Regions from separate parts of the Stenotrophomonas maltophilia genome, predicted to be linked through region 2. Evidence: riboswitches for the same ligand, from Rfam matches in the RefSeq annotation. Region 2 holds a riboswitch; the other holds the start of a gene.
The links. Region 2 has a riboswitch for cobalamin ahead of btuB (TonB-dependent vitamin B12 receptor). Riboswitches for the same ligand answer to the same signal wherever they lie in the genome.
Positions count from the first base shown of each region.

Region 1: it holds a riboswitch for cobalamin, as region 2 does, so the genes downstream of both, EZ304_RS19410 (epoxyqueuosine reductase QueH) here and btuB (TonB-dependent vitamin B12 receptor) in region 2, are expected to answer to the same signal.

Region 1 covers NZ_CP037858.1:4,191,093-4,200,684, forward strand. The annotation lists gene EZ304_RS19380 (CoA-acylating methylmalonate-semialdehyde dehydrogenase) at 1-86, opposite strand, end outside; gene EZ304_RS19385 (helix-turn-helix domain-containing protein) at 201-1,568, shown strand; gene EZ304_RS19395 (DUF1028 domain-containing protein) at 1,996-2,949, shown strand; gene EZ304_RS19400 (patatin-like phospholipase family protein) at 3,060-4,907, opposite strand; gene EZ304_RS19405 (aspartyl protease family protein) at 5,125-5,922, opposite strand; cobalamin riboswitch at 6,184-6,398, shown strand; gene EZ304_RS19410 (epoxyqueuosine reductase QueH) at 6,561-7,247, shown strand; gene pncA (bifunctional nicotinamidase/pyrazinamidase) at 7,304-7,930, shown strand; gene purU (formyltetrahydrofolate deformylase) at 8,043-8,894, opposite strand; gene EZ304_RS19425 (LysR family transcriptional regulator) at 9,009-9,592, shown strand, end outside.
Region 2 covers NZ_CP037858.1:2,634,643-2,644,234, forward strand. The annotation lists gene EZ304_RS11950 (NAD(P)-dependent oxidoreductase) at 1-145, opposite strand, end outside; gene EZ304_RS11955 (LysR family transcriptional regulator) at 254-1,183, shown strand; gene EZ304_RS11960 (class I SAM-dependent methyltransferase) at 1,180-1,971, shown strand; gene gph (phosphoglycolate phosphatase) at 2,036-2,704, shown strand; gene btuB (TonB-dependent vitamin B12 receptor) at 2,819-4,660, opposite strand; cobalamin riboswitch at 4,776-4,998, opposite strand; gene EZ304_RS11975 (histidine phosphatase family protein) at 5,142-5,720, shown strand; gene EZ304_RS11980 (TfoX/Sxy family protein) at 5,853-6,215, opposite strand; gene EZ304_RS11985 (GAF domain-containing protein) at 6,212-6,694, opposite strand; gene bioD (dethiobiotin synthase) at 6,762-7,445, shown strand; gene EZ304_RS11995 (PLP-dependent aminotransferase family protein) at 7,521-8,969, opposite strand; gene msrA (peptide-methionine (S)-S-oxide reductase MsrA) at 9,174-9,592, opposite strand, start outside.

The DNA.
Region 1 (9,592 bases), 1.6 Mb from region 2:
TTGATCACGTCCTGCCAGTGGGAGGTGGCCGATTCGATGAACTGGCCATCGATCAGCATGCGGATACGGGGCGCTGCAACAGTCATGACGACAATCCCACGGGCTCGAAAGATGCTTGGCATTATTCACAGCACCCACCTCGATTTCCGGGCTGAATCCGCTTAATCTGGCCAACACGCCAGACGATTCATGTTAATTCTGTGAATTATTCAGCCACCCAGCGGCAACTTGGCCTCCGCCTGCTGCGCCTGCGCGAGCAGCGCGGCTACAGCCAGGCCGACCTGGCACGGGCGCTGGGGCTGTCGGCCAGCTACCTGAACCAGATCGAGCGCAACAAGCGCCCACTGACGCCGGCGGTGCAGAAAAAGCTGGGTGAGGTATTGGGCGATGTTTCCTCACTGTTCGACGAAGATGAGCCCGCCGCGCTGCAGGAGGCACTGGGCGAGACCCTCCGCGACCTGGGCCTGGCCGAGGTGAGCGCCATCGAGCTGCGCGCCCTGGCCGGCAACCTGCCGCAGGTCAGCCGCGCCCTGCTGGACCTGCACCGCCGCCACCTGGCCCTGCGCGAACATGCCGCCGCCCTGGAATTCCAGCTGGGCGAGCCGGGTGCCGGCAGCACTCTGCCTGCCGGTGACCAGGTGCGCGAGTTCTTCAACCGCATGCACAACCACATCCCCGAGCTGGACGAACTGGCCGAGCGCCTGTTCGCCGAGTGGGGGTTGTCGCCCGGGCATGTGGCACCCCGGTTGCGCCAGCTGCTGGCCGACCGCCATGGCGTGCTGGTGGAAGTGGCCGCGCTGCAGGCCGGGCGCGAAAAGCGCCAGTACGACGCCGGCACGCGCCGGTTGTGGCTGCCGGACTACCTGGAGCCGGGCCAGCAGGCGTTCCAGATGGCGGCCGAGCTGGCCCTGCACGGCTACCTGCCGCAGATCGATGCGGTGGTGGCACGCGCCGGCTTCACCGATGAGGCACGCATCGCGCAGGCGCGGATTGGCTTGTCGAATTACTTCGCCGGTGCGTTGGTGATGCCGTACATGCGCTTCCTGCGGGCGGCCGAAGCCAGCAGCTACGACATCGAACTGCTGGCGCATCAGTTCGGTGTGGGCTTCGAAGCGGTCTGCCATCGGCTGAGCACGCTGGCACGGCGCAGCGCGCCCGGGCTGCCGTTCTTCTTCATCCGCGTGGACCGCGCCGGCAATGTGTCAAAGCGTCATTCGGCCACCGATTTCCATTTCTCGCAGGTGGGTGGTTCGTGCCCGCTGTGGATCGTCTACGAGGCGTTCAACCAGCCCGGCCGCATCCTGACCCAGACCGCGCGCATGCCCGACGGGCGACGCCATTTCTGGCTCGCGCGGCAGGTCAGCAGCGGGCCGGTCGGGCATGGGCAGCCGCGCAAGACCTTCGCCGTGGCGCTGGGCTGCGATCTGCAGCATGCCGAACGGCTGGTGTATTCACTGGGGTTGGACGTGCAGAGCCCGGGCAATTCGGTGTCGATCGGGCCAGGTTGCCGGGTGTGCCCGCGCGAGGACTGCATGCAGCGCGCGTTCGCGCAGTTGCCGGGGCGATAGGGTTGGTTCGGCAGGGCTGCGCCCTGCACCCGTGGTAGTGCCGGCCGCTGGCCGGCAACAGCAACAACAAAGGCAAAAGCTGCCATTCCGTGGGATGCGGGGTGGGTCCGGTTGCGGGGGACGCCGTGAATACGTCCCTGTAGGCTCGGTCGCGCCATCCATGGCGCTCACGCCCCCGCAACCGGACCCACCCCGCCTTCGACAGTTTCCCGCTGCTGTTGGTGGGTGCTGACCATTGGTCGGCACGCTGCTGTTGGTGGGTGTCGACCTTGGTCGACACGGTAGTTCCACGCCATGCGTGGATGCTCTTCGATGAAGGTTCGAAATATTCGATTGCGATGGGATTCCATCCACGCATGGCGTGGATCTACTAAACCTTTCGTGCGTAGGCTGCATCCCAATGCAATGCCTGCCCATGGAGACACCGATGTCCCTGTTGCGCTCTTGCCTGGCCCTGCTGCTCACTGCCACCGCCGCGCCGGCGTGGGCGACCTTTTCCATTGCGGCCTGCAATGAGGCCGGCGACTGCGGTGTGGCGGTGGCCACGCACAATCTCGGCGTCGGTGGCGTCGGGGTGCCGTGGGCACAGGCGAAGGTGGGGGCTGTCGCCAGCCAGTTCGAGACCAACCCGACCTACGGCTCGAAGGGGCTGGCGCTGCTGGCCAAGGGCCGCACACCCGTGCAGGTGCTGAAGCAGCTGCTGGACGAAGATGGCAACTTCGATGGCACCACGCTTGCCGAACGGCAGGTGGGATTGGTCAGTGCCCGTGGTGGCAATGCGCAGTACACCGGTGCTGCCGCGCAGCAGGCGGATTGGGCCGGCGCGCAGGGCGAGGGCATGCTGAGCCTGCAGGGCAATGGGCTGGCCGGGCCGGAGGTGCTGGCCGCGATGCAACGGGCCTTCGGCGCATCACACGGAGAATTGGCTGCGCGCCTGCTGGCGGCACTGGAAGCGGGCCAGGCCGCAGGCGGCCAGCGCAGCGGGCAATGGTCGGCGGCGCTGCTGGTGCGCACGCCGGGGGGCGACTGGCAGGACACCGACCTGCGCGTGGACGCTGATCCACGCGCGGTCGCGAAGCTGCGCGAGCTGTACGACATGCGTCTGTCCAACGAGGCGATCATCCGCGCGGAGGAGTATTGGGAGAAGGGTGATGTGGCAGCTGCGCGCGCGGCGCTGGCAACGTCGCTGTCACTGGCACACGGCTGGGACCGCACCTGGGCGCGCGCGGCGCGGCTGGCCATGCAGCAGGGAGATACGGCGCTGGCACGCGAGTATCTGGCGGGCCTGCGTGCGCTCAATCCGGGCTGGGTGAAGCAGGAGCTGGCGTTGCCGCTGTATGCGCCGTTGCAGGGTGATGCGGTGGTGGAGGCGTGGCGCTGAGGCGCCCCGGGGAGGGGTCAGATCCGTTTTCCTGCGGAAAACGGATCTGACCCCGATTGCCCCCGATTGGAGATGCATCCACGCATGGCGTGGATCTACCGGGGACCGGCTCAGTAGATCGGCGTCACCTTCATCTGCGGCAACGGTCGCGGTGCGCCGTCGGTAAGGTCCGGGCCGAGGTCATCCCAGCTACGGCCCTGCTCGACCATCAGCCCCCACAGCTGCTGGGAGGCCAGCCGCTTGTCCTCCGATCCCAGCTTGTACGAGGGCGGTGCCGGTTCACCACGGGCGACCATCGAATAGGCCGCACGGTAGGCCAGCACCTGCTGCGCCGGGTCATCGGTGCGCGCTACCTCCAGCGTGTAGCGCTGGTAGGCCGAGGCCAGGTTGCGCCAGCGGATCCAGTAGTGGTTCTCGAACGAGAACGAACAGAAGCGCGCACCGGCCAGGCTGCCCTTGTCGGCGATGCGGGAGAGCACCTCCTGTGGCATGTCCAGGTTCATGCCACCCTCGTCGCCCTGCAGGCTGACATGCACGATGCGGTCGCGATAGCCCGGCGCGCGCGCCTGCAGCAGGTCGCGCCAGTTCTGCATGGTCGCCACCACCGCGAACAGGAAACGACCCAGTTCGGCAGCGGCCAGCGGCGTGGCGATCGACTGGTAGGTGCGCTGCCAGCCATGCCGGTTCTCGGTCGGCAGGAACACCGCATGTTCCAGCGCCTGGCGGCCGCTGCTGCCATGACTCACGTCGTCGGCGTGCTGCGGGTAGACCAGGTTGATTGCAAAGGTCGGCCAACGCGGCAGGGCCGCGTCGAAGAGGTGGATCGGGAAGTTGCTGCTGATGCCGCCATCGGAGAACCAGCAGATGCGGAAGGCGGTGATCACCGGGCCGCAGGCCTGCCCGGCGCTGGTCAGCCCTTCCATGCTGTCGGCCACGTTGTGCTCGGGGTCGGCCGCCGGCGCAGTCGGCTCGCAGCGACGCTCGCGGCGCGAAGGTTCGTGCAGCGGCACGGCGCTGATCAGCAGCGGGAAGCTCAGGCTCATGCGCGTGGCCACCAGCACCGGCAGCTGCGGGCCCGGCGGCAGGTGGTAGTACTGTCGTCCCTCCACGTCCAGCGGCGGTCCGGCCTGCGTCACCAGCCACTGCACCACGCTGGCCGGGAACAGCTGCTCGAACTCCTCGCGCAGGAACCAGAACTGCGCGCCACCCAGCGGCAGCGTGCGCGGCTCGTTGTGCGACACGCAGGTGGTGATCATCTGCAGGCTGATCGCATGCGGGCTGTCCGGTTCGCCGGCATAGCGCGGTGCGTCGTGCAGGTCCGCGAAGGTCAGCGGGGCATCCAGCGGCTTGCCGGACAATTGCTGCAGGCACGTGTGCAACCACTCGGTCAATGCCGGCTTGCGCGCATCGCGGCCGAGACCGCTGCACAGGCCCAGCAGGTTGCGCCGTGCCACCCGCGCGACCCGCAGCGCGGCACCGGCAACGCCCGCACCGTAGGCGCACAGCAGCGACGGCAGCAACGTGGCGGCCACGCCGCTCCAGCCGCCGCCCCACCAGCCCAGGCCCAGCAGCAACGCCAGCGACACCAGCACCTCAAGCGGCGCGATCTCGAACACCGCGATGGCCAGGCACAGCAGCTTGTGCGGCAGGCTGGCATTGCCGGTCAGCACCACCAGCAGCCGATACGCCGCACGCGCACCGCGCGCCGGCTGGAACAGGCTGTAGATGAAACCGCGCCGCGACAGCTGCGCCGACACCGCCGACAAGCCGCCATAGCCCGCGTCGCCGGGCAGGCGCTCACCGGCCTGCTGGCGGCGATCACCGCAGGCCGCCGCAGCCGCCACCGCTGCGGCGATGGCGCCGGCCGAGGTGCCGCCGATGCTCTTGAAGCGATACTCGCGGGCCAGCGCCAGTACCGCATTGGGGTACACGATGCCGCTGGTGATGCCGCCTTTCATGACCAGATCGCAGTACTTGTCCGCCACTATCCTGCCCCCGCTGACTGTGCCCGAGATGCCATCCGACGCTACGGGTGCAGTATGACGCGAAGCCTTCTCACCGCCTGAGAACCCGCCCACGGAAGCGCCACTGGCCGCCTCCAGCGGTACATGGCGGCAGCATGAAACCGAGGCATCCACGCACGGCGTGGATCCACCGCTCAGGCCCGGCCGGCAATCAACGCTGCTGCGGACAGAGCGCCACGCGCTTGCTGCCCGCATCGATCAGCACCGCCGCGTCCTGCAGTGCGTGCGCGCCGATCACCGCCTCCGGGTAGTGATCAGAGACGCGCACGTCGAGATTGCGAAGCGTCAGGCCACCGACCACCAGCGGCACGTCCAGCCGTGCCCGGCCGCTCTGGATCCGGCCGTGGCTGAGGGCCAGTGGTTCGCCCGCGACAACCGTGCCGCTGGCTGCACGCTCATGGAGTGCAGCAGGCAGCACCAGCGCCACGTTTGCGCCGGTATCCAACTGTGCTTCGGTCGTAACCGTGCCGATCTGCACCGGAATGCGGAAGGCCCGCGTGTAGGCCAGCGTACCCGGCTGCCCCGGCAGCAATCGATGGTCGCGGCGAAAGCGCAGCCGCTTGCGTGGGAAGTCGAGCACCAGCAGGCCATCGTCGAAGAAATCGCGCGCCAGGATCCCATCGAAGGCGGCGGCCTCGGACTGTCGGGCGTTGTAGTCGCGGGTGATCGCCACCACGTCCTGGCGGCGCACGCCACCAAGGGCGAGCGCATCGAAGCGGACCGTAGCGGCATCGGCGGTGCGCACGCCATCGGAATGAGAGGCGGTGCCCCCCATTGGCAGATTCAGCGCGCGCACCAGGCGGGTATCGGCACGTGCCACACCACTCGCACCGGTATCGACGGCGAAGCGGAACGTACCTGCGTCATTGACCTGCACCTGCAGGTAGATGCGCCCATCGACAACCTCGAACGGAACATCGATGACGGTTTCACCGGGCGCAGTGGCCAATGCACATGCCGGGCCAGGTGAAGGCAGTGCATGGGCCCATCCGGAAAGGCAGAGCAGCCCCATCGCCCATACGGGCAGGCAGCGCCGCCTGGCACGGGTCGGGGCAGTTGGATGCCCGGTGCGGGCGTGTGGGGGCGTTGCGGCAAGACTGTCCATGGGCAGGGTTCCAAGCGGTCCTGCAGCATGGATGCGCCACGGGCCCGCACGGTTGCACCCTGCGGACCTTGACCATCGCCGCCAACGGGTCCACCGTGCACACGCCGAAGGTATCCTTCCCGACGTTTCGATAACGGGATGGATTTAAACGGGAATCCGGTGAAGGCGCCTCGCGCGCCCATTCCGGAGCTGCCCCGCAGCGGTGAATGGAAACGAATCCTGCCAACAGCACTGGGCACATGCCTGGGAAGCGGCAGGTAGTAGGTGGGCTGCGGCCCGTGTCCATCAGCCCGAATACCGGCCACGGCCGGGGGACACGACCGTCCCCTGATTCGACCTGGACTCTCCGCGGGGAGGGTGCCGGGGCCGCCGTTGTCCTGCGCGTGCAGGCAGCGCGGCCGCGCGCGTCCTTTTCACGGTATCCGGCCCGCCCTGTTCCACCCACGCGCTGATGCATGGGCCACCGTCGCTGCCGGCGGTCCATGCGGTACCTGACGATGACCGATCTCCAACGCCCCACCCTGACCCTGCCCGCCGACGGCAAGCGCCTGCTGCTGCATTCGTGCTGCGCGCCCTGTTCGGGCGAAGTGATGGAGGCGATCACCGCCTCCGGGATCGACTACGCGATCTTCTTCTACAACCCCAACATCCACCCGGTGAAGGAGTACGAGCTGCGCAAGCAGGAGAACATCCGCTTCGCCGAGCAGCACGGCATTCCCTTCATCGATTGCGACTACGACACCGACAACTGGTTCAGCCGTGCGCGTGGCATGGAGAACGAGCCCGAGCGCGGTATCCGCTGCACGATGTGCTTCGACATGCGTTTCGAGCGCACCGCGCTGTACGCGCATGAACACGGCTACGACACCATCAGCTCGTCGCTGGGCATCTCGCGCTGGAAGAACATGACGCAGATCAACGACTGCGGCATCCGCGCCGCATCGCGCTATGAAGGCCTGCAGTACTGGGACTACAACTGGCGCAAGGGTGGCGGTGCCAGCCGCATGATCGAGATCAGCAAGCGCGAGCAGTTCTACCAGCAGGAATACTGCGGCTGCGTGTACTCGCTGCGCGATGCCAACCGCCATCGCCGCGAGAACGGCCGGGAGCGGATCAAGATCGGCCTGCTGTACTACGGGCAGGACGCTGAGACGCCGCAGGGCGATTGACCTGCGCCGCCGGGGCGGCCACGCTGGTCGCCCCCTTGTGATGTAGTGGATCTGCCATGACCGCCCTGCCCGCCGATGTCGCCCTGCTGGTGATCGACCTGCAGCCGGACTTCATGCCCGGTGGCGCGCTGGCCTGCGACCAGGGCGATGCGCTGGTGGCACCGATTGCCGGACTGCTGGCACAGCGCCGCTACCGCACGGTGGTGGCCACCCAGGACTGGCACCCGGCCGGCCACGCCTCCTTCGCCAGCCAGCACCCCGGCAAGCGTCCGTTCGAGACCATCCTGCTGCACGCGCAGCCGCAGACGCTGTGGCCCGACCATTGCGTGCAGGGCAGCGATGGCGCCGCGCTGCACCCGGGCTTGGACTGGACCGTGGCCGACCTGATCCTGCGCAAGGGCACGCGCCAACAGGTGGATTCGTACAGCGCCTTCCGCGAGAACCACGGCCCCGATGGCGAGCGCCCGGCCACCGGCCTGGCCGGCTGGCTGCACGAGCGCCGCATCCGCGAAGTGCACGTGTGCGGCCTGGCCCGCGACTACTGCGTGCTGTGGAGCGCGCAGGACGCGGTGAAGTCTGGCTTCCGGGTGAAGTTCCTGTGGGAGCTGACCAAGCCGGTGACCGAGGCCAACGACGCAATGGTGCGCGAGGCGCTGGGGAAGGCGGGAATCGCGATCATCTGATGGACGACCGCCGGGCATGATCCGGCGCCACCGGTAATCCGACCCGAAACGGTAGTGCCGGCCGCTGGCCGGCAACCCCGGGATCCCTGCTGTTGCCGGCCCGCGGCCGGCACTACCGGAACACCACCGTGCGGTGCCCGTTGAGCAGGATGCGGTGCTCGACATGCCGGCGCACGGCACGCGCCAGCACCAGCGATTCGGTGTCACTGCCCAGCCGCACCAGTTCGCGCGGTGCCATCGCGTGGTCCACGCGAGCCACATCCTGTTCGATGATCGGGCCTTCGTCCAGATCCTCGGTGACGTAGTGCGCGGTGGCGCCGATGATCTTGACCCCGCGCGCGTGTGCCTGATGGTACGGCTGCGCGCCCTTGAAGCTGGGCAGGAAGCTGTGGTGGATGTTGATCGCGCGGCCCGCCAGCGCGCGGCACAGCGTGGGCGACAGGATCTGCATGTAGCGCGCCAGCACCACCAGGTCGATGCGCTCGCGCTCGACCAGGTCGATGATCTGCTGCTCCTGCACCGCGCGCGTTTCCGCGTTCACCGGCAGATGATGGAACGGCACCTGGTAGGACGCGGCCAGCGGCGCGAAGTCGGCATGGTTGGACGCCACTGCGGCGATGTCCACCTTCAGCTGGCCGCTGTGGGCGCGGAACAGCAGATCGTTGAGGCAGTGCCCCTGCTTGCTGACCAGCACCAGCAGCCGCGCGCGGCGTCGGCCATCGTGCAGCTGCCAGTCCATGCCGAAGCCTTCGGCGAGCGTTGCCATGGCGGTGTGCACGGTCTCCAGCGGCAAGCTGGCGTCGCGGTCGAAGTGCACGCGCAGGAAGAAGCGGCCGCTTTCCTCATCGCCGAACTGCTGCGCGTCGAGGATGTTGCAGCCGTGGTCGAACAGAAGGCCGGACACGCGGTAGACGATGCCGGTGCGGTCGGGGCAGGACAGGGTAAGAATGGAATCGGGGCGCATCTTCCGAGTGTAGGGCAGCGACCTGCCTGCCGGATCGATGGTCTCCGATGCAACCGAACTGCTTGGTTCAGTCCCAAGCGATACTTGGGCGTCCCCATGGCAAGCTGGTCGGTCATGAACCTGTTGCAACTGATCCGCAGCTTCACCCGCACCGCAGAGACCGGCAGCATTGCCGCCGCGGCCCGCATCCTTGGCATCAGCGCCACCGCAGTCGGCCAGAACATCAACCGTCTGGAGGCCCATCTGGGCGTACGGTTGCTGAACCGAAGCACGCGCCAGCTGGCCCTCAGCGAGGCCGGTGCGCTGTACCTGGCCCAGGTGCGCCACATCGAAGCCGACCTGGCACGCGCGCAGGCCATGGTCACCGCCGGCGACATCGAACCGGCCGGGCCACTGCGCATCGCCAGCAGCAGCGCGTTCGGTCGCCACGTGCTGGCACCGTTGCTGCCGTCGCTGCAGCAGCGCTATCCACAACTGCAGCTGGAGCTTCGCCTGACCGACCGCGCCGTGCAGCACGGGCCGGAAGCGGTGGATGCCAGCATCCGCATCGGTGCGCAGCTGGAGGACGGCGTAGTCGCACGGCAGCTGGCGCGCGTGCCCTTCGTGTTCTGTGCCTCACCGGCCTACCTGACGGCACACGGCACCCCGCAGCAACCCTCCGACCTGGGCAGCCATCGTGGTCTGCTGCACCGCTTCCC
Region 2 (9,592 bases):
CGATCACCGGATGGGCACCGGCCAGTTCGGCCGGAAGATCCTGCGCGCTGCGCACGATGACGGTGAGTTCGTGGCCGTTGGCCAGCGCGTGGCGGGCGATCTGGCGGCCGATGTTGCCGGTGGAACCAACGAGGGCGATCTTCATGGCAGGACTCCGTGGGGTGGTATGGGGTGGGAATGGGGCCACTCTAGGCCGCTGCAGTCGCTCGAAAAACAGCGTATAACGCGCTTGTTTGTTGCATGGATCGAGCATATGGACCGATTGACCGCCATGACCGTGTTCGTCGAGGTGGCCGAGCGCGGCAGCCTCACCGCCGCCGCCGAGGTGCTGGACATGTCACGGGCGATGGTCACCCGCTACCTGGCCGAGGTCGAGGGTTGGCTGGGCGCGCGCCTGCTGCACCGGACCACGCGCCGGGTCAGCCTGACCGGCCCCGGCGAGGCGGCGCTGGTGCGCTTCCGGCAGATGCTGGCCATCGGCGAGGAACTGCACGGTGAGCTGGCCAGCGACGATCCCGAACCGCACGGCACGTTGCGGGTGACCGCCAGCGTGTCGTTCGGGCAGAGCCACCTGGCGCGGGCGGTGGCCGCTTTCGTCGCACGCCACCCGGCGGCGCGCATCGAACTGCTGCTGGTCGACCGCACCGTGAACCTGGTGGAGGAGCGCGTGGACCTTGCGGTGCGCATCGCCCGCCAGATCGATCCCAGCCTGATTGCACGACGGTTGGCCACCTGCCGCTCGGTGTTGTGCGCGACGCCGTCCTACCTGCAGGCACGCGGTACGCCTACCGCACCGGAACACCTGGCCGCGCACAACTGCCTGACCCATCACTACGTGGGCAAGAGCTTGTGGCAGCTGCACCGCGATGGCCGTTCACTGTCGGTGGCGGTGGGCGGCAACATCAGCGCCAACGAAGCCTCGCTGTTGCTGGAAGCGGTGCGTGCCGGCGCCGGCATCGCCATGCTGCCGACCTACCAGGTGGCGCCGCTGCTGCGCAGTGGCGAGCTGATCGAACTGCTGCCCGAATTCAGTCTGGACGAACTCGGCATTCATGCCGTGTACGCATCACGGCGCCAGCAGCCCGCTATCATGCGGCGATTCCTGGATTTCCTGGGCGAGTGTTTCGCCAGCCCGGCCTTCCAGGATCTGGATTGGCGCCCACCGGGCAAGGAGAACACATGAACCATGGACAGGCCTTGATCGACCACAACCGTGCTGCCTGGGACCGCCAGGCCAGCGAAGTGCGCGAATGGTCGCGCCCGGTGGAAAGTTCAACGATTGCCGCCGCGCGCGAAGGCCGCTGGCAGGTGCACCTGACGCCCCGTGCGTTGCCACTGGACTGGATGGGTGATGTGCGCGGCCGTCGCATCCTGTGCCTGGCCTCGGGCGGTGGCCAGCAGGCACCGGTGCTGGCCGCTGCGGGCGCCGACGTCACCGTGTTCGATCTCTCCGACGGGCAGCTGGAACAGGACCGCAGGGTCGCCGCGCGCGATGGCCTGCAGCTGCGCACCGTGCAGGGCGACATGCGCGATCTGCACGCCTTCGCCAACGACAGCTTCGATGTGGTGTTCCACCCGATCTCCAACCTGTACGTGCCCGACGTCCGGCCGGTGTGGACCGAATGCCGCCGCGTGCTGGCGCGCGATGGCATGCTGATGGCCAGCTTCTACAACCCGGTGCTGTTCGTCGGTGCGCGCGATCCGCAGCTGGATGCACAGGGCCTGATCCGGCCGCAGTACGCCATTCCCTATTCGGATCTGGAAGACCTGCCACCGGCCGAGCGCGAGGCGAAACTGGCACGGGGCGACGCACTGACCTTCGGCCACAGCCTGACCGAACTGATCGGTGGCCAGCTCGATGCCGGCTTCATCATCGATCGCTTCATGGAAGACTGGCAGCCGCAGCCGCGTTTCCTGATCGATCGCTATCTGCCCACCTTCCTGGCTACCCGCGCGCGCCGGATCGGCTGAGGCGGATCGGCGCAAAAAACAGCGGCGTACAATGGACGGACCCACGTCATGCAGGTGCCGTCCCTTGTCGTATCCGTATCCGCTGGTCGTGTTCGACCTCGATGGCACGCTGGTCGACAGCGCTGCCGATATTGCCGAAGCGCTGAACCGCACGCTGGAGGACATCGGCGTGGCGCGTGTGCCGGAAGCCACCGTGCTGGGCTGGATCGGTGACGGTGTGGGTCGTCTGGTCGAACAGGCGGTGCAGGCCGCCGGCCGCGAGGTGGACCTGGCCGAGGTGATGCCGGTGTTCATGGTGCACTACCGTGAGTGCCTGCTGCGCAGCCCGCGGCTGTTCGATGGCGTGGGCGAAGCGCTGGCGCAACTGCGTGCGCGCAACGTGCCACTGGCGATCTGCACCAACAAGCCTGAAGCACTGGTGCCGCCGCTGCTGCAGCACCTGGGTATCGGTGATGTATTCGCGCTGGTACTGGGGGGAGATTCGCTGCCGCAGCGCAAGCCCAGCGGTGAGCCATTGCGGCACATCGCCGCGCACTTCGGGCTGCCGGTGGAGTCCTGCCTGATGGTGGGTGATTCGTTGACCGACTACCGCGCCGCCGAAGATGCCGGCATGCCGATCGCACTGGTGCGCTACGGCTATCCGCGCGGCCTGGACCTGGCCACCGCGCATGCGGTGGCGGTGATCGACGACCTGCGTGAACTGCCGGGGTTGGTCGCCGGTATCCCGGTGTAGAGCCGAGCCCGTGCTCGGCTGCTTGAATGCATGAGCCGAGCATGGCTCGGCTCTACAGTAGACGCCATGCGTCGATGGCATCAGGAGGCGCCGGGCGATGCCCGGCGCGCTCCTTCATTTCGGCTGGTAACGCACGCTCAACTGGTACTCACGGCCGGGCTGGTTGAACCACGCCACGGTCTCATACCTGCGGTCGAACACATTGGCGGCACGTGCCAGCAGCGACCACGACGGCGTCAGCGCGTACTCGGCGCGCAGATCCAGCGTGCCGTAACCTCCCACCTTCACCATGTTGGCGGCATCGTCGTAGCGCTTGCCGGCACCCTGTACGGTCAGGCCGGCGCGGAAGTTGCCGAAGCGACGGTCGATGTCCAGGCGCGCGGTCTGCTGCGCGCGGCGTGGCAGCCAGTTGTCGAACTGGGTGCTGCCGCCGGTGCGGTTGCGCGGGTCGGTGTAGCTGAGCTGTGCGTTGATGTCGAAGCCGGCCAGCAGCACGCCGCCGGTCAGTTCGGCACCGCGGATGCGGGACTTCTCCACCTGCTGCATCTTGAAGGTCGCCGCATCGTAGGTGATCAGATCATCGATGCGGGTTTCATACACATCCAGACCCCAGTGCCAGCCCTGGCCCTGCTGCGAAACGCCCAGGTTGGCACTCTTGGATTTCTCCGGGTTCAACGTAGGCACGCCGCTCCACGGGTCGTACAGATCGCTGAAGGTCGGTGCCTTGAACGCCGTGCCATAGCTGGCGTTGACGCGCAGGCCGTGGCCCAGTTCCACGGCCCAGCCAACGCTGCCGGTAGCGTGGTTGCCGAACTGCTGGTTGTCGTCGTTGCGTGCGCTGGCCTGCAGCTGGTGGCGTCCGAAGCGGCCCTGGTACTGCACGAACACGCCGGTGTTGCGGCGACTGTCGACGAGGTAACCCGCGCTGCTACCATCCAGGTTGTCTTCGCTCCAGTCCACGCCTGCGCTCAGCAGCTGGCCCTCGGCCACGCCGAAATCGCCCTGCAGCGAGGCGCTGTCGCGATGGGTCTGTGCGCTGCCACGTGCACCGAAGTCGCCGAAGTTGTCCGACTCGTTGTCACTGCGGCCGACGTTGGCGGTGAATGCCAAGCGCTCGGACGGGGTGTAGCGCACCTTGCCGGCCAGCACCTGCTGGCGGGTTTCCGAATAGTTGTAGTAGCCGTCGTAGTGGTTCTTGCCGTCGGCGCGCAATGCGCTGCCTTCCACGTTCCACTGGTCGTTGAAGCTGTAGCCACCGCGCAGGCTCTTGGACAGGTTGCGGTAGCCGTCGCGATCGGGCTCGTCGGCGAAACAGCCGGTGAACAGCGTGGCCGAGCCGCGGCAGGCATCGATGCCATCGGAATGCTGGTAGGCGATGTCGGCACCGAACCAGCCGCGTTCGCTGCCACCACCAATGCCGCCGCTGGCTTCGCGCAGCCCGTTGCTGCCGCCGCCGAGCTGGAAGTGCGGGGCGAAATCGCCCTGGTTGCGACGGGTGAAGATCTGGATCACGCCACCGATGGCGTCGGCACCGTACAGGCTCGACTGCGGGCCGCGAACGATTTCGACGCGTTCGATCTGCGCCAGCGGCAGGTCCTGGTACATGGCCAGGCCGAGGTCGGCGCTGTTGATGCGCACGCCATCCACCAGCACCACGGTGTGGCCGGAATTGGTACCGCGCAGGAACAGCGAGCTCTGCTTGCCGAGGCCGCCGGCGTTGGTCAGGTTGATACCGGCGCGGCCACGCAGCAGTTCCTGCAGCGAAGTGGCCTGGCTGGATTCGATCTGCGCGCGGTCGATCACCTGTGCCGGCGCGATGCTGTCCTGCAGGGCGATCGGGGTGCGGGTGGCGGTGACCAGGATCTGGTCGAGCGCGGTGGTGGCCTCGCTGGCCTGGGCCAGCGCGGGCAGGGCGGCCAGCACGGCCAGGGACAGCATTCGGGACTGCAGCTTCATGGGGGACTCCAGGTGCCACGCACGCCCGCGTGGCGAAGGGGAGGAGCCGCGAAGGCAGGCACGCGCCGACGCCGCAGCGCGCGCCACGGTCATCCAGCGCCATGCCCACCGCATCGCGACCTGAGGCTTCCGGGCCGGTCTCCGGGCTCGCCGCCGGGTGGCGCGAGGCCACCGTCCAGGCGCCTTCCCATGCCTGTGGCACAGTGGCGTTGTTGCCTGGAACTGACGTGCTTACCGTTGCGGGGGCAGCGCCGGCCTGGCGTGGAATCACGCGTCACCGGCTTCCCGTTTCAACCTGCCGGCCGGAGCCGCAGGTCACCTGGAAGTGCGCGCAGTCTACGGCATCGCAGGCAGTGCCGTTGCGTCGCGCCTGCACGACTGCCTTTGCTGTGCCTTTAGAATGGTTGCTCGATCCCGTGGTGCCGTTGCCGATGTCCGCCCGTTTTCCGCTGTACCTGCGTTGCCCGTCCGGGACGCGCGCATGATCCTCGACCTGGTCCGCCATGCCGGCAACGGCCGTGATGAATACCTCGATGGCCGCAGCGACCCACCGCAGCTGGCCGGCCTGCCGCAGGAGCTGGTCGAGGCCTATGCCGGGCAGCGCTGGGAGCGGGTGGTCAGTTCGCCGCGGCTGCGTTCGCTGCATACGGCCATGGCGCTGGCCACCCCGCGCGGGCTGGACGTCGAAGCGGACGAGGAATGGGAAGAGCTGGATTTTGGCGACTGGGACGGGCAATCGCTGTTCGACCTGCCGGAAGATGCGCTGGCCGCCTTCCACGCCGATCCGCATGCGTTCCCACCGCCGAACGGCGAGAGCTGGGGGCATTTCGAGCGGCGCATCGCGCGCGCGCTGGATCGCCTGCTGGATGACGATGACCCGGTGCCGACGCTGGTAGTCAGCCACGGTGGCCCGTTGCGCATGGTGCTGTCGCAGGTCTGCGGCCTGCCGATGTCGCTCTGCTGGGCCCTGCGTATCGACCACGGCACCCGCTTGCGGGTGTGGCTGGAGCGTGGCGAGGTCGGGCTGGTGGGTGAGCTGCTGGAGCTGCAGCAGCCTTGATCGCACTCGCCGGGCATGGCCCGGCGCTACCGATCCCGCATCACAGCGGTAGTGCCGGCCGCTGGCCGGCAGCTTCAGGAACGATGAAAAGACCATGCAGTTGCCGGCCAGCGGCCGGCACTACCGGTGCAGTCAATCCTCGTCCGCGTCCTCGGTCACGCTGTCCTCAGCGTCATCGTCGGCATCGAAGCGCTGCTCATGCACCGGGCCCGAGGCCGGGCCGGCTGCCTTCAGCGGATGCGCAGCGATGCGCGCTTCGTAATCCTGCACCAGTGCTTCACGCTGTGGCTCGCTCAGCTCCTGCCAATGGCAGTCCAGCAACGCGCCTTCCAGCGAGTACAGCAGGTTCAGGCTGGGCTTGAAGCCGGCGCGCTTGACCTTGACGAAGGCGCCGACGGCTCCGATCGCGACCAGGTCGTCGCGGCTGCGCAGGCCGACCTGGCGCAGCCACGCCGCACTTTTCGGGCCGATGTTGCGCAGCTTCGGCGTGCTCATCCCAACGCCTCGACGAACACGCGGGCGATGGCTTCCAGGCCGGCCTGATCTTCTGCGTCGAAGCGGCCGACCTTCGGGCTGTCGATATCGAACACGCCGATCAGTTCATCGCCGCGCAGCAGCGGCACCACCAGTTCCGAGCGCGAGGCCGAATCGCAGGCGATATGGCCGGGGAAGGCGTCGACGTCCTCCACGCGCTGGGTCACGCGCTGGCTGGCGGCGGCTCCGCACACGCCCTTGTCCAGCGGGATGCGCACGCAGGCCGGCAGGCCCTGGAACGGGCCGACCACCAGTTCCTTGCCGTCGTACAGATAGAAGCCCACCCAGTTCAGGTCGGGCAGGGCATGGTAGACCAGCGCAGAGAGGTTGGCCGCGTTGGCGATGCGGTCGGACTCGCCGTAGACCAGGCCACGGGCCTGTTCCAGCAGCTGGGCGTATTGTTCCGGCTTGCTGCCGGTGAGCGAGGCATTGGCGAACATGCCAGCAGTCTAGCAAGCGCGCCGGGCCGGTGATAATGCACGCACTGTTGCCCTGCTGGAGCCCTTGATGCCGTTGCCCACCCCGCTGCCGCCAGCCCTCTTCGTTACCGGCACCGATACCGAGATCGGCAAGACCGCGGCAAGCACCGCGCTGCTGCATGCGCTGCGCCGGCGTGGCCTGCGCGCGGTCGGCATGAAGCCGGTGGCCAGCGGCAGCGAGGATCTGGGACAGGGCCTGCGCAACGAGGACGCGCTGGCGCTGCAGGCAGCCAGCTGGCCGGTGCCGGACTACGCCGATCTGAATCCGTATGCGCTGCGGCAGCCGCTGGCACCGGAGCTGGCCGCTGCCGAGGACGGCGTGCAGGTGGAGCTGGCGCCGATCGTGGCCGCGTTCGAACGCCTGCGCGCGCAGGCCGACATCGTGGTAGTGGAGGGCGTCGGTGGTTGGCTGGCGCCGGTCTCGGCCACGCTGGACCAGCTCGACCTGGTGCGCGCACTGCGGTTGCCGGTGCTGCTGGTGGTGGGCATGCGGCTGGGCTGCGTCAACCATGCGCGGCTGACCGCGCAGTCGCTGCAGGCCAGTGGCGTGGAGTGCCTGGGCTGGATCGGCAACCACATCGACCCGGCGATGCAGCGCCAGGATGAAAACATCGCAACGCTGCAGCAGCGACTGCCGATGCCGTGCTGGGGGCGCTTGCCGCACCTTCCGGGCGCGGATGGCCAGATCCTGAGCACGCATCTGCTCGATTGACCTGGGGTAGTGCCGGCCGCTGGCCGGCAACCTCGATGTATCCACCTGCGTGCAGTTGCCGGCCAGCGGCCGGCACTACCGTGCTGCAGACGCCAGCTCCCGCGCGATCGCGCCCAGCCGCTCCACCGCCCCAATGAAGCGCGCATCCAGCGTCTGGCAGCACGACAGCCGCAGGCAATGGCGATACCGCGCGCCACGTGAATACACCTGGCCGGGCATGAACACGATGTCCTCCTGCAGCGCACGCTCAAACAGTTCGCGCGTATCGATGCCCGGCAGTTCCAGCCACAGCAGGAAGCCGCCCTGCGGTTCAGTGGCGCGGGTGCCCGCCGGGAAGTGCTCGGCCACCAGCTGGCGCAGCCGTCCGACCTGTTCGCGATACAGGCGACGCATGCGATGCAGGTGGTGCTCGTAGCTGCCCGCTTCCAGATAGGCCGCCACCGCGTCACCCAGCAGCTGCGGCTCACCACCGGTGGACTGGAACTTCAGCAGTGCGATGCGTTCGGCGAAGCGGCCACCATCGAGCCAGCCGATGCGATAGTCCGGCGCCAGCGTCTTGGAAAAGCCGCCGACCACCATCACCCAGCCGTCGCGATCAAACGCCTTCAGCAGCGGCGCCGGCGGCTCGCAGAACTGCAGCTCGGCGTACACCGCATCCTCGATCAACGGCAGTTGGCGTGCATTGACCAGCTCGGCGAGGCGTTGCTTGGCATCCATCGGCATGGTGCAGCCCAGCGGGTTGTGCACGGTCGGCATCACCACCAGCGCGGCCAGCGATGTGTGCTCCAGCAGCGTGTCCAGCGCATCGACATCCAGGCCCTGCTGCGGATGGGTGGGCAGTTCGATGGCCTGCAGGCCGAGGTTGGCCAGCAACGGGTACAGATTGAAGTAGGACGGTGCCTCGATGCCGACCGCGTCGCCGGGTTGGGTCACCGCACGCAATGCCAGCTGCAGCGCTTCCATTGCACCGTGGGTCAGCAGCAGGCGCCCGGCGTGGGTGTGCAGGCCCATGCGCGGACCGCGGCGCACGATCTGCGCCAGCAGCCGCGGCGAACCATTCGGGCGCGCGTAGGTCTCCACCGTCTGCTGGCCATGGCGTAGTACCTGCGCGGTGTGCTTGGCCAGCTGCGCGCCGGGGTAGAACTGGCGACCGCGCGGGCCGGCGAACGCCAGATCGATCACGCCCGGGCGGCGCTGCGCCTCAAGCACGCGCGCCATCAACACCTGCTGCAGCGGTGCAGTGGGTGCCGAGGGCACATCGCGCAACGAGCGTTCCGGCACCGACAGTCGTGGCGCGACCTCGAAGCCGGCCTTGGGCCGGGGAATCACCAGACCAGCGTCTTCCAGCTGGCGATAGGCGGCAATCACCGTGTTGAGGCTGAGCCTGCGTTGTGAGGCCATCTGCCGCAGCGAGGGCAGGCGGCTGCCAACCGGAAGGCGACCGCCGTGAATGGCCTCGGCCAGTTCGTCGGACAGCCGTTGGTAGCGGGGCGGGATCATCGCGCTCTGGTCATCTGTATCCATCGAATTTCCCGCCATCTGGTGCTGTACCCATGATGATGGCGAGCCTAGCATGTCGTTGTCGGCCGGGCCTGATCGGGGCGTGGCCGGTACTTTCCAAGCGCACGGCTGGATGGCCGTGCGTCTTTTTTTGCAGGTAGTGCCGGCCGCTGGCCGGCAATCCCTGGATCCCCAGGAGCCGGCGAGCGGCCGGCACTACCCGGGTCGTTACCGCATCGGCACCAGCGCCGCATCGCGCCGGTACAACGCCGGGAACTGCCTGCCCAGCGCGGCCAGCTTCGGTGCGTCGTAGTAGCGGATGTAGGCCGCCTGCGGGTAGTTCGTCATGTAGTTCTGGTGGTAGCTCTCGGCCGGGTAGAAGCGCTGGCCGCTGACCAGCTGGGTGACGATCGGCGCGCGGTAGCTGCCGGCCTGGCCGAGCTGGGCGATGTAGGCGCGGCTGGCCGCCTGCTGGCGGGCGTCGTCAGTGAAGATCGCCGACCGGTACTGGCTGCCGTGGTCCGGCCCCTGGCGGTTGAGCTGGGTCGGGTCGTGTGCCACCGAGAAGAACACCTGCAGCAACTGCCCGTAGCTGACCTGGCGCGGGTCATAGTCGATCTTCACCGCCTCGGCATGGCCGGTCTGGC